3 regions of the Cupriavidus sp. PET2-C1 genome follow, and region 3 is predicted to be linked to each of the others. Evidence: predicted binding sites of a transcription regulator. Region 3 holds the regulator's gene; each other region holds the start of a gene.
The links. The regulator sigma-54, encoded in region 3, starts transcription at its own class of promoters, with help from an activator protein. The targets are predictions, from matches to a motif close to TGGCANGNAANCTGCTTT.
Positions count from the first base shown of each region.

Region 1 (7,555 bases), on a different replicon from region 3:
TGCCCGGCAAGGGCCCGCTGGCAGGAGAAATCCTCTCGCACGATTTCGTCGAGGCCGCCTTGATGCGCAGGGCCGGGTGGGGCGTGTGGATTGCCTATGACCTGGAGGGCTCCTATGAGGAGCTCCCGCCGAACCTGCTCGATGAGGTCAAGCGCGATCGCCGCTGGTGCCAGGGCAACCTGATGAACTTCCGCCTGTGGATGAAGCAGGGCTTTCACGCTGTGCACCGTGCGGTGTTCCTCACCGGTGTGATGGCTTATCTGTCGGCGCCGCTGTGGTTCCTGTTCCTGGTGTTGTCCACCCTCATGCTGGCCAAGCACGCGCTGGTGCCGCCGGAGTACTTCACGCAGCCCTACCAGTTGTTCCCGACCTGGCCGGAATGGCATCCCGAGAAGGCGCTGGCGCTGTTCTCGGCGACCGCCACGCTGTTGTTCCTGCCCAAGATCGCCAGCGTGGTGCTGCTGATGAAGGACTCGCGCAACTATGGCGGGCCAGTGCGCCTGGTGCTGTCGATGTTGATCGAAGTCGTGATGTCGGCCTTGCTGGCCCCGGTCCGCATGCTGTTTCACACCAAGTTCGTGGTGGCGGCCTATAGCGGCTGGGGCATTACGTGGAAGTCGCCGCCGCGTGAAGATGCGCAGACCACCTGGGGCGAAGCGTTCCGCCGCCACGGCATGCACACCTTGCTGGGCCTGGCCTGGGGCGGGCTGGTGCTGTGGCTGGACCCGAATTTCGTCTGGTGGCTGCTGCCGATCGTGGGCTCGCTGGTATGCTCGATTCCGCTGTCGGTCTGGCTGTCGCGGGTCTCGCTGGGCCGCGCGCTGCGCGGAGCCAGGTTGTTCGTGACGCCGGAGGAGGCCACGCCCCCGCGCGAGATGGTGGCCATGCAGAAGCACGTGGAGGCAGCGGGAGAGCCGCCGGCATTTATCGATGCCGTGGTCGACCCGGTGACCAATGCGCTGATGTGCGCGACCGCCTCGTCGCGCATGGTGCAGCCACAGGCTACGCGAGCGGAGCACGCCGCGCTGGTGCAAAAGGCGCTCACCGCCGGCCCGGACGCGCTGTCGGCTGCCGAGAAACACCTGTTGCTGGGCGATCCCTTTGCGCTCGCCCAGTTGCATGGACTGGTTTGGGGCTCACCGCTGGCGCATGCGCGTTGGAAAGAAACCCGTGTGCTGCCCCGGCGCGCTGCCAACGTGGTGCCCTTGCGTCCAAGGCTCGCCTGAGCCATGCCCCGGAGCTGGCGCACCAGCTCCCGGAGGCAAGGCCCGGCATCCCGGCAGGCATGCCAAATGGGGTTGGCAGGGTCTAGCGCAGTGCCGAGGAGCAGATGGGCGCGTTGATGTAGACGTCGCCAACGCGACGCTCGCCGCGCTCGTTGCGCGTCATGTAGCGGAACATCATGCTGATGCCCAGCTTGGTCAGGATTTCAACGTCCCGGTTCGCGCAGATATTGCGCTGCAGCGGTGCGGCGTAGCTGAGCTCGAAGCTGGCGAGGTCCAGCATGGGGCCTCGGTACTTGGTCAGCTCCAGCTGGAACAGGATATGTTTGCCAGGGACCGACTGGCAGCGGCGCAAGCGCGTCTCGCCATCGATCTCGATAGGCAGGGCGTCATTGAGCTGGCGGCAAGCGCGCGACAATATGTTGTCGGGACGGGCGGTATTGCGCAGCAATTCAGGCACGCCCGCCGCGCCGGTATTCTGGCCCGTGGCAGCGCCCTTGAGCATTTGCGCCAGGGCATCGGCCTCGTCCACCACCACGGGGGCAGGGGCGGAGGCGGCAGCCCTGGCTGGAGCCGGTGCCGCATGCGCGCGCTGCGCCCACGGCAAACTGGCCGCGCCGGCGGCCAGGGCAAAAAAGACAGAAAGCAGTTTGTATCTTGTTCTCATGCAGGAAAACGTTGCCGGGAACCGCACCATCGGGTGGGTTCCCGCGGTGCGTCGGGCTGCGCGATCGTCCGCCCCAGGCGGCCGACAGGCTGGCATTGTACCCTTGGCGTCGCTGCCGTTGAAAGCCACGCACTCCTCCACTCCGCGGCGAAGCGAGGCCCGGAATCGCCGCAATGCCGCGGTATCGTCAGGCCCGTCATCACAGTTGCACGCGTCCGGTCGGACGTGCGCCTGCATCATCGCCGCGCGGCGTGCCGAGTGCGCGGCTTGTTACGCTATGCAACAATTACGTCTTTAGCCGCTCCCGTGCCGCTACGCCGTTAGCCCGTTGACGCATCGGGCGCCGCTGGCCGTACCGGCGGCCTGGTTGTTCCTCAGGATGTTTCGATGACCCGCTCCACCCGCGCCCCGCAATCCGGGCGCTTTCCGCTTTGGCTCCTGGTATGCGCTTCGCTTACCGCACTGGCGCCGCTTTCCATTGACATGTACCTGCCGAGTTTCCCGGCGCTGGCCGGGGATCTCGGGGTCGATATCGGCCGCGTGCAGCTCACGTTGGGGACGTTCCTGGTCGGGTTGGCGGTGGGGCAGGCATTCTATGGCCCGATCAGCGACCGCTTTGGCCGCAAGCCGCCGCTGTATGTCGGCCTGCTGGCCTATGCGCTGGCCGCAGCCGGGTGCGCGCTCGCGCGTGACGTCGATGCGCTGATGCTGTGGCGTTTCCTGCAGGCGCTGGGCGGCTGCGCGGGCATGGTGATGGCGCGCGCCGTCATTCGCGACCGGCTGGAGGCCCATGAATCCGCGCGCGCCTTCTCCTCGCTGATGCTGGTGATGGGCCTGGCGCCGATCCTGGCGCCCATCATCGGGGGCGCCGTGCTGGCGGCATTCGGCTGGCGTGCCATCTTCTGGTTGTTGTGCGGGGCGAGCCTGCTGATCCTGTGGGTGGTCCACCGCTACATGGAGGAATCGCTCGACCACGCCAGCGCCATGCCGTTGCGGCTGGGCCGCGTGCTCTCGAATTACGGCGAGTTGCTGCGAGATCGGGGTTTCGTCGGCTATTCGCTGTCGGCCGGCTGCGCGCAGGCGGGCATGTTTGCATATATTGCGGGCTCGCCGTTCGTGCTGATCGAGTTGCATGGCATCGATCCCTCCCATTACGGCTTCGTGTTCGGCGCCAACGCATTGGGCCTGATCGGCATGTCCCAGCTCAATGCGCGCCTGGTGCGCAACCGCACGCTGGACCATGTCCTGCGCGGCGCGCTGCTGGCGCCGTGCCTGGCCGGCCTGGTCCTGGCCGCGGCTGTGCTCGCCGGCCTGGCGCCGCTGCCGGTGCTGCTGACGGGTTTCTTCGTGTTTATCGCCAGCCTTGGCTGTATCCTGCCGAACGCCTCGGCACTGGCCATGGACCAGCAGGGCCATCGTGCCGGCACGGCCTCCGCATTGATGGGAACGCTGCAATTCTCCCTGGGCACCCTGGCCGGCGCCGCCGTCAGCTTCTGGCGGGACGGCAGCGCGCTGCCGCTGGCGGTGGTCATGGGCGTTTGCGGTACCGGCGCCGTGCTGATGCGGGCCTTCGGCCGTTCAGGCGCGACGGTGCGCGGCGCCGGATGATCCGGGCGCCGACGCTGCAGCGGTAGCGGGGCGGCCTGGCTCAGTGTGGCCGCGCCATCCCATCGATACACGGTTAAGCGGCCGCGGCGTTTTGCAGCACCACCAGTTGGGCTGGCATTGGCGCGGCGAAGCCGGCCTCGCCAAAGCTCTCGCGGATCACGCGATTGCTATCGAAATACACCTGCCAGTAATGGTCGGTATGGCAGTGCGGACGTACCGCCAGCACCGGACCCACCAGGGTGAACTCGAGAATCTCCACGTCCGGCGGCGGCTCGGCCAGAACGTTGGGCAGCGCGGCCAGCCGCTCCTTGAGCAGGGTGGCGGCCGCCGCCACGTCCGTGCTGCCGGCCAACTGGGCCTTGAGCTCGACCCGGCGGTACGGGTTGGCGCTGAAGTTCTGGATGGTGTCCGCAAAGATCTTGTTGTTGCCGACCACGGTGAGGACATTGTCGGGCGTGTCCAGCGTGGTGGCAAACAGGCCGATCTCCCTGACGGTGCCGGTGATCCCGCCTGCCGTGACGAAATCCCCGACCTTGAAGGGCCGCAGCACCACCAGGAAGGCGCCTGCCGCGAAATTGGACATCAGCCCCGACCACGCCATGCCGATGGCGATGCCGGCCGCCGCGATCAGCGCGGCAAAGCTGGTGGTCTGGATGCCGAAGTAACCCAGGATCCCGATGATCAGCACGACATTCAGGGTCACCGTGACGATGGAGCCGACATAGCGCAGCAGGGTCGGGTCGACCTTTTGCTTGGTCAGGGACCCCTGCACCATGCGCACCACGACATGGATCAGCCACCGGCCAATCACCCAGAAGACGAGGGCGGCGAGAACCTTGAACCCGACTTCCGTCGCATAGGCGACCACCACATCCTGATACTTCTGCAGCGTTGTAGCATCCATCGCGTTTCTCCCTTGCTGGCTCGGCAGGTACACAGGCAACGAACATCATGCAGCGGATGCCCGGGCGCATCGGCGGCGGGGCGCGAAGGTGGGCAACGCATTATTGCTACGCGGCGAGCGGAAGTTCAAGCACAAAATGGCCGCAAAGGGCGCAGGGCGCCACTCGCGGCCATGGGGCGCAGGAGAAGGGGTGGCGGCGCGCAAGAGCGCAAGGGCGCAATTCCCTTTGCGCCGTGCCTTACCAGTTGGTTTCGCGCTCCGGCGTGGCGGAGATGCGATGCAGCGACAGGTCCGCGCCGTTGTATTCCGATTCAGCGTCGAGCCGGATGCCCACGACTTTCTTGAGCGTGCCGTAAACCACGGTGCCACCCACCAGGGCGATCACGATGCCAAGGAGGGTGCCGAGGCACTGCGCGCCGAGCGAAACGCCGCCAATGCCACCGAGCGCCTGGCTGCCAAAGATGCCGGCGGCAATGCCGCCCCACGCGCCGCACAGCCCGTGCAGCGGCCAGACGCCCAGCACATCATCGATATGCCACTTGTTCTGGGCCAGCGTGAACAGGTAGACGAACAGCGCACCGGCGATGGCGCCCGTGACCAGCGCGCCCAACGGGTGCATCAGGTCGGATCCGGCGCAGACCGCCACCAGCCCGGCCAGCGGGCCGTTGTAGGCAAAGCCGGGGTCGTTGCGGCCGGCCGCCCAGGCGGCCAGCGTGCCGCCGGCCATGGCCATCAGGGAGTTGATGGCCACCAGCCCGCTGATCTTGTCGACGGTTTGCGCGCTCATGACATTGAAACCGAACCAGCCTACCGCCAGCACCCATGCGCCCAGCGCCAGGAACGGGATGTTCGAGGGCGGGTGCGCGCTGATGCGGCCGTCTTTCTGGTAGCGGCCGCGGCGCGCGCCCAGCAGCAAGATGGCGGGAAGCGCGATCCAGCCGCCCATGGCGTGGACCACGACGGAGCCGGCGAAGTCGTGGAACGGCACGCCCGCGACCGAGGCGATCCAGTCCTGCACGCCAAAGCGGTTGTTCCAGACGATGCCCTCGAAGAAGGGATAGACCAGGCCCACCAGCACGAAGGTGGCCACCAGTTGCGGATTGAAGCGCGAGCGCTCGGCAATGCCGCCAGAAATAATCGCCGGTATGGCGGCGGCAAACGTTGCCAGGAAGAAGAACTTCACCAGCTCATAGCCGCTTCTTTCCGCCAGTGCATGGGCGCTGGTGAAGAACTCGACCCCATAGGCCACGGTGTAGCCAATAAAGAAATAGGCGATCGTGGAAACCGCAAAATCCACCAATATCTTGACCAGTGCGTTGACCTGGTTCTTCTTGCGCACCGTGCCCAGTTCCAGGAACGCAAAGCCCGCGTGCATGGCGAGCACCATGATCGCCCCTAGCAAGATGAACAGGGCATCGGTGCCACTCTTCCATTTGTCCATACAATCCTCAATGCGCAAAATGGGAGCACACGGATGCAAAAAGCGTACCAGTCTGGGGCATCGGAGACGGGGATCTGCACCGTGTTGGTGGAATTTGCACCGATTTGTCGCGCTCGACGTGGGTGCCGCGCGGATTGCGAAGCCATCACCGGAAACCGAATGTCATGCGCCGGGGATGCCTGGCATGTGGAGTCTGCGCCAAAATGAGGCAATGCCCCGATTTGGGGCGCGCGTCCACCGGTTATATGCACCATGATGGGTTCTTTTTGGCGCGTCCGTCCAAAGCCATTGGGATGCTGCCAACCAAGCTGCCTGGGTGGGTTCGGAGGCAGCAAGGCGCACGCAGCGATGGCCTGACCTTGTCAAGCGATGCCTGTCATCACGTACCCGCGTTCGAATGACCATTACTCTCGCCGGCCGCATTTGAAAGCACGGAAAAGGAGGGGTAAATTCCCCGCAAAGGCGCTTGACTCAAGGATTTGCGGCTTTTTTCGTTGCATTGGTGCCACTGGGGATTGCCCAATGCGTAAAGCGCGGATTAGACTGCGCCGATCGGTAATTTGCCGCGTGGCAGACACTCCGATCAAGACGACCAACAAGGGAAATCAGCCATGAATAAAGGTGAACTGGTATCTGCCATCGCCGCTGACGCGGAACTGAGCAATGCTGCAGCAGAGCGCGCGCTGAATGCCGCTCTGGACAACATTAAGAAGGCGGTTGCCAAGGGTGATTCGGTAACGCTGGTGGGCTTCGGCAGCTTCAGCTCCGGCAAGCGCGCCGCACGTACCGGACGCAATCCGCGTACTGGCGAGACCATCAAGATTCCGGCCGCCAAGACGGTCAAGTTCTCTGCCGGCCAAGGGTTCAAGGACGCTGTGAACAAGAAGAAATAAGTAGTCCGCGCCCCAGGCGCTGATGAGAAGGCGGCCCGTTGGGCCGCTTTTTTATTGGTGCGCGGGTGCTTTTTGACGTTCTCGGGGGCAAGGCAGGACGATCGTTCCGGGTTAAACTGCCGATCGTCGGCGCCAGCCTTTCGACCTGCGCCGCGGGTCGGCCCGGCCGCTTCCAGATTCCGGATTTTCATCATGAATGACCTGTCCCACCAGCTTTCCATGACCGTGCTGATGACGCCGGACATGGCCAATTTCTCCGGCAATGTGCACGGCGGCACCATCCTCAAGTACCTCGACATGGTGGCCTATGCCTGTGCCAGCCGCTATGCCGGGCGCTATGTGGTCACGCTGTCGGTCGACCAGGTCGTGTTTCGCCAGCCTATCCACGTGGGTGAGCTGGTGACGTTCCTGGCGGCAGTCAACTTCACCGGCCGCAGCTCCATGGAAATCGGCATCAAGGTGATCACGGAGAATATCCGCAGCAAGCTGGTTCGCCATACCAACAGCTGCTACTTCACCATGGTCGCGGTGGACGACAGCGGCGCGCCTGCCGAAGTGCCGCCGCTGGTGCCCCGCGATGAAGTCGAGCGCCAGCGCTTTGCCGCGGCCCAGTTGCGCCGCCAGCTGCGTCAGGAAATGGAAAAACGGCACGATGAAATCACCGGCACGGTGTCCTGAGGTGGGGAGCACGGCCATGCAATCCGGGCGTTCCCATTGCGTTTCCCGTGGGCCGTTTTGGCCCCTGACCGGCCTTCTGGCGGCGTTGGCGCTGCTGGCGCCGGCCGTGCATGCCGAGGAAATCGGCAGCGTGAGCACCAA
Region 1 covers NZ_CM137260.1:1,046,806-1,054,360, forward strand. Annotated here, with positions in the region: gene mdoH (glucans biosynthesis glucosyltransferase MdoH) at 1-1,226, shown strand, start outside; gene ACX12D_RS24690 (hypothetical protein) at 1,309-1,890, opposite strand; gene ACX12D_RS24695 (Bcr/CflA family multidrug efflux MFS transporter) at 2,278-3,498, shown strand; gene ACX12D_RS24700 (mechanosensitive ion channel family protein) at 3,572-4,402, opposite strand; gene ACX12D_RS24705 (ammonium transporter) at 4,641-5,843, opposite strand; gene ACX12D_RS24710 (HU family DNA-binding protein) at 6,455-6,736, shown strand; gene ACX12D_RS24715 (acyl-CoA thioesterase) at 6,929-7,414, shown strand; gene ACX12D_RS24720 (CreA family protein) at 7,431-7,555, shown strand, end outside.
Region 1: ACX12D_RS24705 (ammonium transporter) is a predicted target of sigma-54. The motif match lies at 5,876-5,893, and genes of this name have one in related genera.

Region 2 (7,555 bases), 210 kb from region 3:
GGCTCGCCCGAAACCACCACCGGCGGCAATGCGCTGAAGTTCTACGCCTCGGTGCGCCTGGACATCCGCCGCATCGGCTCGATCAAGAAGGGCGATGAGGTGATCGGCAACGAAACCAAGGTCAAGGTGGTCAAGAACAAGGTATCGCCGCCGTTCCGCGAAGCCTTCTTCGACATCCTCTATGGCCAGGGCATCTCGCGCCAGGGCGAAATCATCGACCTCGGCGTGGACGCCAAGGTCGTCGAGAAGTCGGGCGCGTGGTACAGCTACAAGGGCGAGAAGATCGGCCAGGGCAAGGACAACGCGCGTGAATACCTGCGCGAAAATCCGGACATCGCCGACGAGATCGAGAACAAGGTGCGCGAGTCGCTGGGCGTGGTCCTGATGAACGGCACGCCGGCCACCGCCGGCGCCGTGGTCACCGCCGAAGACTGAGCTTCGCTGGCCGGGGCATTTCCGGCCGCGATCCCCACCCCGGGGCGGCACGCGCAGCGACGCGCGCCGCCCCGGTTTGCATTTTTAAAGCGCATCTATAAAACGCATTGATAAAGCGCATTGACAATGCGCGGTGTTCAAGCGCGCCTTCCCCCATGGCTACCCGTCCTCCTCTCTCCCTGAAAGCCCGCGCCGTCGGCTACCTGTCGCGGCGCGAGCACAGCCGGGCGGAGCTGGCGCGCAAGCTGGCCCCGCACGCCGAGTCTCCCGAGGCCCTCGAGCAACTGCTGGATGCGCTGGAGCGCGAGAACTGGCTGTCCAACGCGCGCTTTGTCGACAGCCTGGTGCATCGGCGCGCGGCCCGCTATGGCGCCGCCCGCGTGATGCAGGAAGCCCGCACCCATCAGCTCGGCGGCGATCAGCTTGCCGACCTGCAGGATCGCCTGCGCGGGTCGGAGCTGGAGCGCGGCCGCGCGGTCTGGCAAAAGCGTTTTGGCACGCCGCCCGCCACGCCGGAAGACAAGGCCAAGCAGATCCGCTTTATGGTCGCCCGCGGTTTTTCCCGCTCGGTGGTGAGCCAGGTGATCAAAGGGGCGGATGAATGGCTGGACGGCAGTGACTGACGTCCGCCGGCGCGGCAGCCACAAGTTCAAGTGATGCCGCGGTGATGTCACGGTCCTGTCCTGCACCGGTTTCGGGCACATACCTGCTTTGCCAGTAGGCGTATTCCGAATCTTCACGCCTTGTTCACGGCTTGATGCCTTAGGCCGTTTCCCCCGCAATGCCGCGATTTTTCCGTATGCGCGGGGCTTGGCCGTCGCTCGACAATCCCGGACAACAGCGCCGCGCGCAGTTTGTTCCCGGCCAAGGTTGTCCGGCATGTTAAAATCCTGCGGTTTTCCGGCCCAGCCGTCCATTTCTCCCGCTCCTGCCTGGTGTTATGCCGCTTTCCCCGCCCGTCAATCGCGCCCTGCGTCACCGTCGTGCCATCACGGCGGAGGCTTATCTTAGGGACGACGGCCTATGGGACATCGAAGCGCGCCTGACTGACACCAAGCCGCGCGAGATTCCGCTGGCCGGCGGCGGCGTGCGCCCGGTGGGCGAGCCGCTGCACGATTTGTGGCTGCGCGTCACCATTGACCTGCGCATGAACGTCGTGGACGCCGATGCCTGTTCCGACTGGGTGCCTTATCCCGGCCAGTGCGACACCATCGGCCCGGCCTACCGCAAGCTGATCGGCCTGAACCTGATGAAGGGTTTCCGCAAGTCGGTGAAAGAGCGCCTGTCGGGTGTGGCCGGATGCACGCATTTGACCGAGCTGGCCGGCATACTGCCGACCACCGCGATCCAGGCATTCGCCGGCGATGTGTTCAACATTCGCGACGGCGGTGCCGAAGACACCAGTACCGAACCGCCTTACCAGTTGCATGGCTGCCATGCCCTGCATTTCGAAGGCGAAGTCGTACGCCAGTTTTACCCCCGCTGGTATGGTCACCAGCCAAAACCGAGGACCAAGACCGAAGGGTCTTCGACCCCGGCGGCGCAGCCAGCGGAGGCGCTCGCCGCCCCCGCCGACGGCGCCATGTCGCGCAGGTCAACCGGTACTTCTGGCTAAGCCAGGCCGGCCTGCAGTCCGCCGAGATTTCATCTCCACACTTTTACGCCTACCCGAAAGGAAACACGCATGAATATCCATGAGTACCAAGGCAAGGAAATCCTGCGCAAATACAATGTGCCGGTTCCGCGCGGCATCCCCGCGTTCTCGGTCGAAGAGGCCCTGAAGGCTGCTGAACAACTGGGCGGCCCGGTATGGGTCGTCAAGGCGCAGATCCACGCGGGCGGCCGCGGCAAGGGCGGCGGCGTGAAGGTGGCCAAGAGCATCGACGAGGTCAAGACCTACGCCACCAACATCCTCGGCATGACCCTGGTCACGCACCAGACCGGCCCGGAAGGCAAGAAGGTCAACCGCCTGCTGATCGAAGAAGGCGCTGACATCAAGAAGGAACTGTACGTCAGCCTGGTGGTTGACCGTGTTTCGCAAAAGGTCGCCCTGATGGCCTCCAGCGAAGGCGGCATGGACATCGAAGAAGTCGCTGCCCACAGCCCGGAAAAGATCCACACGCTGATCATCGATCCGTCGGCCGGCCTGCTCGACGCGGACGCTGACGACATCGCCCGCAAGATCGGCGTGCCCGACGCAAGCGTGGCGCAAGCCCGCCAGGCCCTGCAAGGCCTGTACAAGGCATTCTGGGACACCGATGCTTCGCTGGCTGAAATCAACCCGCTGATCCTGACCGGCGACGGCAAGGTGATCGCACTGGACGCCAAGTTCAACTTCGACTCCAACGCCCTGTTCCGTCACCCGGAAATCGTCGCTTACCGCGACCTGGACGAAGAAGATCCGGCTGAAATCGAAGCGTCGAAGTTCGACCTGGCCTACATCTCGCTGGACGGCAACATCGGCTGCCTGGTGAACGGCGCTGGCCTGGCCATGGCCACCATGGACACCATCAAGCTGTTCGGCGGCGAGCCGGCCAACTTCCTCGACGTGGGCGGCGGTGCCACCACCGAGAAGGTGACTGAAGCCTTCAAGCTGATGCTGAAGAACCCGAACCTGAAGGCCATCCTGGTCAACATCTTCGGCGGCATCATGCGTTGCGACGTGATCGCCGAAGGCGTGATCGCTGCATCCAAGGCCGTGTCGCTGTCCGTGCCGCTGGTCGTGCGCATGAAGGGTACCAACGAAGAGATCGGCAAGAAGATGCTGGCCGACTCGGGCCTGCCCATCATCGCCGCCGATACCATGGAAGAAGCTGCCCAGAAGGTCGTGGCTGCTGCCGCGGGCAAGTAAGCCAGACGCGAACACGAACGCCAGCAGCGCGCCGGGGCCAGGCCTTCGCGCGCTGCTTTGAGCCAAGCAAAGGATTACAGCATGTCGATTCTGATTAATAAAGACACCAAGGTCATCACCCAGGGCATCACCGGCAAGACCGGCCAGTTCCACACCCGTGGCTGCCGCGACTATGCCAACGGCAAGAACTGCTTCGTTGCCGGCGTGAACCCGAAGAAAGCGGGCGAAGACTTCGAAGGCATTCCCATCTACGCAAGCGTCAAGGATGCCAAGGCATCGACCGGCGCCACCGTGTCCGTGATCTACGTGCCGCCCGCAGGCGCCGCTGCCGCCATCTGGGAAGCCGTTGACGCCGACCTGGACCTGGTGGTCTGCATCACCGAAGGCATCCCCGTGCGCGACATGATGGAGCTCAAGGACAAGATGGCCAAAGGCAACAAGAAGACCCTATTGCTGGGACCGAACTGCCCGGGCCTGATCACGCCTGACGAAATCAAGATCGGCATCATGCCGGGCCACATCCACCGCAAGGGCCGCATCGGCGTGGTGTCGCGCTCGGGCACGCTGACCTATGAAGCAGTCGGTCAGCTGACCGCGCTGGGCATGGGCCAGTCGTCGGCAGTGGGCATTGGTGGCGACCCCATCAACGGCCTGAAGCACATCGACATCATGAAGATGTTCAACGACGATCCCGAAACGGACGCCGTGGTCATGATCGGCGAAATCGGTGGTCCGGACGAAGCCAACGCGGCTTACTGGATCAAGGAAAACATGAAGAAGCCGGTGGTTGGCTTCATCGCTGGCGTGACCGCGCCTCCGGGCAAGCGCATGGGCCACGCCGGCGCGCTGATCTCGGGCGGTGCCGACACGGCGCAAGCCAAGCTGGAAATCATGGAAGCCTGCGGTATCAAGGTCACCAAGAACCCGTCGGAAATGGCTCGCCTGCTCAAGTCGATCCTGTAAATACCGATCTGCAGCCTCCCGCCTCCGGGCGGGAAAGCTTGCCGGAGCCAGAGCGCTCGCATGACTGCGGCCGCACACCGGCTCTCCATGCCCCCGCCTTCGTGCGGGGGCATGTCATTCTGGAGTACCGTTACCTAGGGTATCTCCCAAGGTGCGCGACATGCCGATTGAAACCGAATCGAAAGCTTGATACGGTAAATCTTCATGTCTGAAGACTCAGACATCCGAAATTCCGCAGGCGCCGCAGTTTTTGGCGGTGCCATGTGGCGTTAGAATCATAATTTAAGAAACTCGAGGAGCTTTACCGTGGAACTGCTGTCCTCCACCGCTTTCTGGATCGCGTTGGGATCCATTATCCTGACCAACATCGTGCTATCCGGCGACAACGCCGTGGTGATCGCGCTGGCCTCCCGCAACCTCCCGCCCGCCCAGCAGAAGAAGGCCATCTTCTGGGGCAGCGCCGCCGCCATCATCATGCGGGTGGTGCTGACGGTAGCCGCGGTCAAGCTGCTGAGCCTGCCGTACCTGAAGATCGTCGGCGCCATCCTGCTGGTCTACATCGGCGTGCAGCTGCTCACCGGCGATGACGACGAAGAAGGCCACTCGGCCAAGGACAACATCTGGGCCGCGATCCGCACCATCCTGATCGCTGACCTGGTGATGTCGCTCGACAACGTGGTGGCCGTGGCCGCCGCGGCGCAGAAGGGACCGGAAGGCAGCCAGCTGATGCTGCTGATCCTGGGCCTGGGCCTGTCGATTCCCCTGATCGTGTTCGGCAGCACCATTCTGCTCAAGGTCATGGACCGCTTTCCCATCATCATCGTGCTGGGCGCCGCGCTGCTGGGCTACCTGGCCGGTGAAATGCTGGTCAGCGACCCGGTGGACGCCGCATGGTTCGAGATGCACGTGCCGCATGCCCACCTGGTGTTCGGCGTGATCGGCGCCGCGCTGGTGGTGGTGGTTGGCAAGCTGCTGAATAAGCGAGCGCCACAGACGGCCTGATGGGCTGATAGGCTTTGGCCCGTCTTGGGACGGGCTTGTAGATTGGGTGGTGCCCCGCTGGGGCACTGCCGGACAGACGGGTGGCCCGGGAGCCGCCCGTTTTGTTTTTGGGCCGTAGCGCAGGCCACTCGGCGGATTCGGCGGTGATTTCAGTGCGGTTTCAGACTGACTTGAGCCAAAACGTAGGCTTACTGACCCGCCGCGTCATACTTAGTGACAAAATTTGCGCGGGATCAACACCCGGAAGAGCCTGAAGTGGCGAAAATTGTCACTCGCCGACGAGACATCAAGACTTGGCGGCGCTGGCACGCTAAGTGCTAAGAACTGACGGCATCACATGAAACAGAATGTTTCGATTTGTATCTAAAATTCCTTCGAGGGGTCAATCATGCAACAACGGGTGCAACAAATGAAAAAACTGGGCCGCCGAGCCCAGAAGGGCTTCACGCTGATCGAACTGATGATCGTGGTTGCGATTATCGGTATCTTGGCGGCAATCGCAATTCCGCAGTATGGCGACTACACTTCCCGGACTCGCGCAGCCGGAGCGGCGTCCGAACTAGCAGCGTTCAAGACCGGCGTCGCCATGTGTGCTCAAGAGACTGGCGCGCTGGCGAACTGTACTACCGGCAACGCCAATGGTTATATCCCGGCCTTCGTCGCTACTCAAAATCTGACGGCGGTTGCAGTCGCTGCTGGCGTTATCACCGCAACAACAGGAGCTACCGACGGCGCCACGCCTCCGGTTAAATTGACTATCGTCGACACGCCGACCATCACGCCGGGCAATGCAAATATGACATGGTTGAACAATGGTACGAGCTGTGACGCCAAGCGCGGCTTCAAACCGGGTCAAGGCGATTGCTAATTAGCTAGCATTGTCCAATGAGCGCCTTCGGGCGCTTTTTCTTTACCCACTCCCCAAGCTATCATCCGCCTTCTGCCCGCAAGGGATAACAAGGCGCCCCACATGCTGCCCTCCCGGTCAGCCATTCCTCTCAGCTTCCTGGCCGTAGCCGTCACGCTACCGCTGCTGGTCTCCCGGCACACGCTCCCCCTCGCCACCTTCTACGGCGAATGGACCTCGGCATTGCTGTTTGCGCTCGCCGTCATCGTGCTGGCGGCCTCGGCACAGCGGCAAGCCAGGGACACGGCCTATCAGGCCGCTCCCGCCCAATTCCCCTGGATCGTCCTCTTCCCGCTCTGGCTGATCGCCACCGGCATCACGCAAACGCTGACCGGCATGGCCGATGTGTCGGGCAGCCGGTTGCTGACTGAGCTCTCGCTGGCACTGGGCGCGGCGGTGATGTGGGCAGCCTGGCGCCAGGGCCGTGCTGCGTCGTCCGTGGAGCGGCAAGCGATGGTGGATGCGCTGGCCATCGCCTGGCTGGTGGCGGGGTTGCTGGGCACGCTGGCGCAATGGGTGCAGGTGTTTGGCCTGGAGCCGGACACGCTGGGGATGGTGTCCACTTATTTTTACGATGACAACCGCCGCTTGTGGGGCAATCTGAACCAGCCTAACCATCAGGCGACTGTTGCGGGCATTGCGCTGGCGGCGGCGGTCTGGCTGGCGGCGCGCGGGTGGTTGCGGGTGCCGGCCTGGCTGGCGGCGGCGGCGGTGCTGGTGAGCGGCATCGTGCTGTCCGGCTCGCGCACGGGTGTGCTGCACTTGGGGCTGGCCGCGGTTTATGCGCTGGTGGCTGCCTGGATGGCGCGGGGCGGGGCGGCGTTTGGCAGCACCGGTGAGCTTGGCGGATTCGCAGGCGCCATGCAGCGCGCCGGCCACGCCGGGCGCAACCCCATGCGGCGTCCCGCTGGGCTGGCGTTTGCCGCGGTGGCCATGGTGGTTTTGCTGCTGGTCTTGCAGCCGGCGATCAAGAGCGCCGGGCAGGCAATGGGCTGGCGCCTCTTCGATACCGTGGCGCAGATGCAGGGGGGCGACCAGCTTTCGTGGCGCGCCGCGATGTGGACGCACGCGTGGGCGATGTTCCGCGCCCATCCGTGGCTTGGGGTGGGCTGGGGTGAGTATGGCTGGGCGCAGTTCCAGCAGCTCGCGCAGGTGGGCGTGAAAGTCGAGATGTCGCTGCATGCGCACAATGCCGTGCTGGATATGCTGGCCAAGATGGGCGTGATTGGCGCGGCGGGTGTGTTCCTGAGCCTGCTGGCGTGGCTATGGCGCGTGGCGCGCCAGCGCTTGTGGCGCGGGGATGCGCGCGAGCGCGCGCAGACGGGGCTGGTGCTGACCTGGCTGGCGATGCTGTGCGCGCATTCGATGCTGGAGTACCCGCTGCACTACCTGTATTT
Region 2 covers NZ_CM137259.1:705,932-713,486, forward strand. Annotated here, with positions in the region: gene recA (recombinase RecA) at 1-435, shown strand, start outside; gene recX (recombination regulator RecX) at 591-1,058, shown strand; gene ACX12D_RS03240 (DUF2889 domain-containing protein) at 1,376-2,050, shown strand; gene sucC (ADP-forming succinate--CoA ligase subunit beta) at 2,120-3,286, shown strand; gene sucD (succinate--CoA ligase subunit alpha) at 3,368-4,249, shown strand; gene ACX12D_RS03255 (TerC family protein) at 4,556-5,251, shown strand; gene ACX12D_RS03260 (pilin) at 5,640-6,119, shown strand; gene ACX12D_RS03265 (PglL family O-oligosaccharyltransferase) at 6,222-7,555, shown strand, end outside.
Region 2: ACX12D_RS03260 (pilin) is a predicted target of sigma-54. The motif match lies at 5,555-5,572, and genes of this name have one in related genera.

Region 3 (7,555 bases):
CAGCGCCGGCTCCAGTTCCTGCACATGGTGCAGCACCTTCAGCGCCGAGGGCGTGTTGTTGTAAGTGATGATCAAGGCTGCCGCGCGATGCAGGCCCGCCGCGATCAGCGCCTCGCGCCGGCCCGCATCGCCATACACTACCGTGTCGCCCGCGCCAGCGGCTTCGCGCACCCGGTCCGGGTCGAGGTCCAGCGCCACATAGGTGATGCCCTCGCGCTCCAGCATATGCGCCAGGTTCTGGCCGCTGCGGCCAAACCCGCAGATGATGGCGTGCTTCTCGGTCTGCAGGCTCTGCACCGCGATGCGCGTCATGTTGAGCGACTGCATCAGCCATTCGTTGGCGGTAAAGCGCAGCACGATGGCGTCGCTGTACTGGATCAGGAACGGCGCCGCCAGCATCGACAACAGCATCGAGGCCAGGATGACCTGGATCAGCACCGGGTCGACCAGGTTCAGGCCGTCGATCTGGTTAAGCAGCACAAAGCCGAACTCGCCGGCCTGCGCCAGGCCCAGGCCGGTACGGATCGCCACCCCCTGGCGCGAACCGAACAAGCGGGCCAGCCCGGAGATCAGCACCAGCTTGAAGACAATGGGCACCACCAGCAGCGCCAGCACCAGCCACAAGTGATCGAGCACCACATGGATATTGAGCAGCATGCCGATGGTGACGAAGAACAGCCCCAGCAGCACGTCGCGGAAGGGCTTGATGTCCTCCTCCACCTGATGGCGATAGGGCGTCTCGGAGATCAGCATGCCGGCCATGAAGGCGCCCAGCGCCATCGACAGGCCGAGCCGCTCGGTCAGCGCGGCCATGCCCAGCGTGACCAGCAGCAGGTTGAGCATGAACAGTTCTTGCGAGCGGCGCGCCGCCACGATGTGGAACCAGCGGCTCATGAGACGCTGGCCGACGAAAAAGATCAGGCTCAGGGCCACCACGATCTTCACCGTGGCCAGGCCCAGCGCCATCATCAGGTCGCCCGGATCGCGCGAGAGCGCCGGGATCACGATCAGCAGCGGCACCACGGCCAGGTCCTGGAACAGCAGGATGCTGATGATGTTGCGCCCGTGCTCGCTCTCCAGCTCCAGCCGCTCCGACAGCATCTTGGACACGATGGCGGTGGATGACATGGCCAGCGCGCCGCCCAACGCCACCGAGGCCTGCCAGGACAGCGGAAACAGCCAGTTGAACGCCCAGCTCGCCGGAATCACGGCCAGGAGCGACAGCACCACCTGCGAGCCGCCCAGGCCGAAGACCTGCCGCTTCATCGCCTTGAGCTTGCCCAGGCTGAACTCCAGGCCGATCGAGAACATCAAAAAGACCACGCCGAACTCGGCCAGGTATTTGGTTTGCGCGGTATCGCTGGCCAGGCCGAGCGCGTGCGGCCCGATCAGGATGCCCACGACCAGGTACCCCAGCATCGGCGGCAACTGCAACATGCGAAACGCGACCACGCCAAACACGGCGGCGGCCAGCAGGACAAGGGTAAGGTCCAGCGGAGAGTGCATCGACAGGGTCAGGGTACGCCGCGCCGGGCACCGGGCCGGCCCGGTGCGGGCGGCCCTGCCGGCGGATTACGGCAAGCGCGATGGCCGCTCCGGCCGCCCGATCCCAGGAACAGCCCAAGCGCCATCGCATTCGTTGGTATACTTCGTCGCCATGATAGCTAATTTCAATGCGGATCGAGCACTTAGGCTCGCTCGCGAAACCCTCCAGATCGAAGCCGACGCCGTCGCTGCCCTCGCAGGCCGCCTGGACGACGGATTTGCGCAGGCCGTGCAACTGACGCTCAATTGCAGCGGGCGCGTGGTCGTGTCCGGCATCGGCAAGTCGGGCCACATCGGCCGCAAGGTCGCGGCCACGCTGGCCTCGACCGGCACGCCCGCGTTTTTCGTGCATCCGGCCGAAGCCAGCCACGGCGACCTGGGCATGGTCACGCGCGACGACGTGCTGATCGCCTTTTCCAATTCCGGAGAGACCGCCGAGTTGCTTTCGATCGTCCCGATCGTCAAGCGCATCGGCGCCAAGCTCATCTCCGTGACCGGCAACCCCGCCTCCACGCTGGCCAAGCTGGCCGACGCGCACCTCAATGCCGGGGTGGAAAAAGAAGCCTGCCCGCTCAACCTGGCCCCGACCGCCAGCACCACCGCCGCATTGGCGATGGGCGACGCGCTCGCGGTGGCGGTGCTGGATGCCCGCGGCTTCGGCGAGGAAGACTTTGCCCGCTCGCATCCGGGCGGCGCGCTCGGGCGCAAGCTGCTGACCCACGTGCGCGACGTCATGCGCAGCGGCAACGCGGTGCCCAAGGTGCGCGAGAGCACGCCGCTGGCACAGGCCCTGATGGAAATCACCCGCAAAGGCATGGCAATGACCGCGGTGGTGGACCCGGACGACCGCCTGATCGGCGTCTTCACCGATGGCGACCTGCGCCGCCTGCTCGAAACCCCGCGTGACTGGAAGACCGTACCCATCAGCGAGGTCATGCACCGCACACCGCATACCGTCGGGCCGGACCAGCTGGCCGTGGAAGCCGTGCAGGTGATGGAGGCGAACCGCATCAACCAGATGCTGGTGGTCGACGCGGAGCGGCGCCTGGTCGGCGCGCTCCACATCCACGACCTGACCCGCGCCAAGGTCATCTGAGGCCAGCCCATGCCCATGCGGGAAATCCTGTCCTCCCTGAGCCGGCTTGCCATGCGAGCCCTGCCCCTGCTGCTGATGGCACTGGTGGCGGGCAGCACCTTCTGGCTGGTGCAGGTCAACTCCCCGAAAGAAGCGGACACCGGGACGGTAGGCAAGAAGCATGAACCGGATTACTACATGATCCGTTTTTCCGCGACCGAGCTTGCCGAGGACGGCAACACCAAGCTGCGCTTCACCGGCGACAAGATGATCCACTTCGAGGACGACCAGACCTACGAAGTGACGCGCCCGGCCATGCGCTCCTACGAAATCGACCGTCCGCCCGTCACCGGCCACTCCGATCGCGGCACGATGAACGCGGAAGGCTCGGTCATCGACCTGTTCGGCAATGCCTTCATCGTGCGTGCCCAGGGCCCCGAGCCTGCCAAGGACCCACAGATGACGGCCGCCTCGGAGTATTTCCAGGTGCTGGTGAACGATGACATCGTCAAGACCGACAAGGCTGTCAAGCTGACCCGCGGCCCGTCGGTGATGACCGCCAACGGACTGGTCTTCAACAATGTCACTCGCGAAGTACAATTGCTGGGTAACGTACGCGGCACCATCATCACGGGGCCGCCGCCGGCAAGTCCCGCGAAGTAGCCCTGAAGCCGCCCGCGGGCACCAGCCGCCCGCGTCAACCGCCATCACGCCAACATGAACCCATTCCCGACGACTTCGTCCTGTCTGCGCCGCAGCACGGCCGCTTTGCTGACGCTGGCCGCCGTCCTTGGCCTCACGCTGGCCGCGCCCGCCAGCGCCGAAAAGGCCGACCGCGAAAAGCCGCTGGTCCTGGAGGCCGACAATGCCAGCTACGATGACGTCAAGCAGGTCTACGTACTGACCGGCAACGTGGTGCTGACCAAAGGCACCATGGTGCTCAAATCCGACGCGGCCGAAGTCCGCACCGATCCCGAGGGCTACCAGTACGCGGTCGCGACCTCAAAGGGCGGCAAGCAAGCCTATATCCGCCAGAAGCGCGACAACGTCGACGAGTACATCGACGGCTGGGGCGACCGCATCGAATATGACGGCAAGCAGGAGTTGTCCAAGCTGATCGGGCGCGCCCGCATGGCTCGCCTGGCCGGCGCCAAGCTGGTCGACGAGATCCGCGGCGCGGTGATCACCTATGACAGCCGCAACGAGTTCTACACGGCCAGCGGCGGCGCCGAGAACGCGACCGCGGGCAGCCCGTCGGGCCGCGTGCGCGCCGTGCTGTCGCCGCGCCAGGAGCAACCCGCCAGCGGTGCCGCAGCCAACCCGCTGCCGCTCAAGCCGGCCACGGCTCCCGTCAACCCCTGACCCACGGATTCTGACTTCACCTTCATGACCGCTACCCAAACCGCACCGTCCCAGCCCGCCACCCTGAAGGACAGCAGCACGCTGGTCGTGCGCCACCTGAAGAAGCGCTACGGCTCGCGCACCGTGGTCAAGGACGTGTCGCTCGACGTGAAGAGCGGCGAGGTGGTCGGCTTGCTGGGCCCCAACGGCGCGGGCAAAACCACGTCGTTCTACATGATCGTGGGGCTGGTGGCGCTGGACGAGGGCGATATCGTGCTCGACGACAAGCACATCAGCGGCCTGGCCATCCATGAGCGAGCGCGCATGGGCCTGTCCTACCTGCCGCAGGAAGCCTCGGTGTTCCGCAAGCTCAATGTGCAGGAGAACATCCGCGCGGTGCTGGAGCTGCAGCTCAACGATGGCAAACCCCTGGGCAAGGCCGAGATCGAGCGCCGGCTGGACACCCTGCTGGATGACCTGCAGATTGCCCACCTGCGCGACAACCCGGCGCTGTCGCTGTCCGGCGGCGAGCGCCGCCGCGTGGAAATCGCCCGCGCGCTGGCCTCCGCGCCGCGCTTCATCCTGCTCGACGAGCCCTTCGCCGGTGTCGACCCGATCGCGGTGGGCGAAATCCAGCGCATCGTCAGCTTCCTCAAGGCACGCAATATCGGCGTGCTGATCACCGACCACAACGTGCGCGAGACGCTGGGCATCTGCGACCACGCCTACATCATCAGCGAAGGCGCGGTGCTGGCGTCCGGGCAGCCTGAGGACATCATCGCCAACGAGTCGGTGCGCAAGGTCTACCTGGGCGAGAACTTCCGCATGTAAGGGCGCGCGGCGCCTGCCGCGCATCGGCCCCCGGGCGGCTTCGGTGTCGCCTTTTATCCTTCAAACGATCATAGCGACATCAGCGATAGCAATTTCCGTTCCATCAGTACGGAAGTTGAGCATAAAATAGGTCGCATGAAACCGTCGCTACAGCTCCGCCTCTCGCAGCATCTCGCGCTTACGCCGCAACTCCAGCAGTCGATCCGGCTGCTGCAACTGTCCACGCTTGAACTGCAGCAGGAAGTGGAACAGGCGCTGACCGAGAACCCCTTGCTCGAGCGTGAGAACGACTGGCTGGACAGCCCGTTGCGCGTGTCTTCGGACGGCTCGGTGAACCTGCAGAGCGCGCCCGCGCCGGCGCCCGCCGATGGCCAGGGCACCAGCGAGAACCGCCCGGATGGCGCCCCCGAAGCCGACGACAGCTACTCCGACAGCAACGAGGACTACGGCAGCGATTGGAGCCTGGACGACTTCGCCCGCCGCCCGCAAGGCGAAGACGACGAAAAGACCCCGATGCAGCTGCGCGACGCCGAGCCCACGCTGCGTGAACACCTCATGGAACAGCTGGCGCCGCTCAAGATTTCCCTGCGCGACAAGGGGCTGGCTATCTTCCTGGTCGAATCCCTGGACGATGACGGCTACCTGAGCACCACGCTCGAGGAAATCTGCAGCGAGCTGCCGGAGGAGCTCGAGTTCGAGGTCGACGAGATCCAGGCTGTGCTCACGCTGCTGCAGAGCTTCGATCCGCCGGGCGTCGGGGCACGCAACGCCGCCGAGTGCCTGGCGCTGCAATTGCGCAGGCTCAAGCATCCGCAGCGCGAACTGGCGCTGAGCATCGTCACCAACCACCTCGAGCTGCTGGCGGTGCGCGATTACACGCGCCTTAAAAAGGCGCTGCAAGTGGACGAACCGGAACTCAAGGCCGCCCATGAACTGATCCGCTCGCTCGCGCCCTATCCCGGCCATGCCTACAGCCGGCCGGAAGCGGATTTCGTGGTGCCCGATGTTTTTGTTCGAAAGTTGAGCGGCGGATGGATCGCCCATCTCAACCCGGATGTGATGCCGCGGCTACGCATCAACGACATGTACGCGCAGATTTTGCGCGGTGCAAAAGGCGACGCGGGCGCGGCCGGATTGCAGCAAAAGCTGCAGGAAGCACGCTGGTTGATCAAGAATATCCAGCAAAGGTTCGACACGATATTGCGCGTCGCACAAGCCATTGTCGAACGTCAAAAGAACTTCTTCACCCACGGTGAAATTGCGATGCGCCCCTTGGTTTTGCGGGAGATTGCCGATACACTGGGTTTACACGAGTCCACCATCTCTCGGGTGACTACCAATAAATACATGGCAACGCCGATGGGGACTTTCGAGCTGAAGTATTTTTTCGGCTCTCACGTATCCACAGAAACCGGCGGCGCGGCCTCATCAACGGCAATCCGTGCGTTGATCAAGCAATTGATAGGAGCCGAAGACGCTAGGAACCCCTTGTCCGACAGCCGGATTGCCGAATTGCTCGGCGAGCAAGGCTTTGTGGTGGCACGGCGTACCGTTGCCAAATACCGCGAAGCGCTCAAGATTCCCGCGGTCAATCTCCGTAAGACTTTGTAGCCGAGCTGCATCGCCTGCCTGATGCAGCTCTTTCAGAAGGAGAAACGCTATGAACTTCAAGATCAGTGGACACCACTTGGACATCACGCCCCCTCTGCGTGAGTACGTGGAAACGAAACTGGAGCGTATCGTCAGGCATTTCGATCAAGTCATTGGCGTAAGTGTGCTGCTCTCTGTCGACAATACAAAAGAAAAGGACCGGCGGCAGTACGCGGAAATCAATCTACATCTCAAGGGCAAGGACATCTTTGTCGAAGCGCATCATGAAGACCTGTATGCCGCTATCGACGCACTGGTCGACAAGCTCGACCGGCAGGTGATTCGCCACAAGGATCGCGTGCAGAGCCACGACCGTGAAGCGGTCAAGTATCAGATGGCCGCATCGCAGATGCAGCAATGACCGTGCCTGGCGGCCCACATACCGGGCCGTCGGTGTCAGTCCCTTGAAAAATGGAATCAAGCCGCGCCCAGAGCGCGGCTTTTTCATTGCGGCCTACCCAATCGGGGCACACAGGGGATTCCGCAACGCATATGTACCGGTGTATGCTGTGCAATACATAGTTGACTGGCCTAGCCATTCCGGTGCATGCAGCACCGCTTGAGCGCATCGGCTATTGCAATGCACAAAGCGGAAGCGGGCCTGCTCTATAATGGCCAGACGCCCGACACCGGCATGGGGGACAACCGGTGGAAACCTCGGGCCTTGGTTTTTATCCACTTTCCGCCCGGCGGGACGCCTCCTGGCCCCGGGCCTGCTTACTAGAAAACCCTGCGCATTCCACATGAATCGTTTGGCTAAATTGCTGCCACCCGGCAACATCAACCTCGACGTCAGCGTCACCAGCAAGAAGCGCGTGTTCGAACAGGCCGGGCTCCTCTTCGAGAACAACCATGGCGTAGCGCGCGCGACCGTGACCGACAACCTGTTCGCCCGCGAGTCGCTGGGGTCCACCGGCCTAGGCGCGGGGGTTGCAATCCCCCACGGCCGCATCAAGGGACTGAAGCAGCCGCTGGCCGCCTTCATGCGCCTGGCCGAGCCGATCCCCTTCGAGTCGCCCGACGGCAAGCCGGTCGCGCTGCTGATCTTCCTGCTGGTGCCCGAACAGGCCACCCAGCAGCATCTGGAAATTCTCTCCGAGATCGCCCAGTTGC
Region 3 covers NZ_CM137259.1:492,322-499,876, reverse strand. Annotated here, with positions in the region: gene ACX12D_RS02300 (monovalent cation:proton antiporter-2 (CPA2) family protein) at 1-1,506, opposite strand, end outside; gene ACX12D_RS02295 (KpsF/GutQ family sugar-phosphate isomerase) at 1,658-2,641, shown strand; gene lptC (LPS export ABC transporter periplasmic protein LptC) at 2,657-3,283, shown strand; gene lptA (lipopolysaccharide transport periplasmic protein LptA) at 3,338-3,982, shown strand; gene lptB (LPS export ABC transporter ATP-binding protein) at 4,007-4,792, shown strand; gene ACX12D_RS02275 (RNA polymerase factor sigma-54) at 4,928-6,403, shown strand; gene hpf (ribosome hibernation-promoting factor, HPF/YfiA family) at 6,453-6,803, shown strand; gene ptsN (PTS IIA-like nitrogen regulatory protein PtsN) at 7,186-7,555, shown strand, end outside.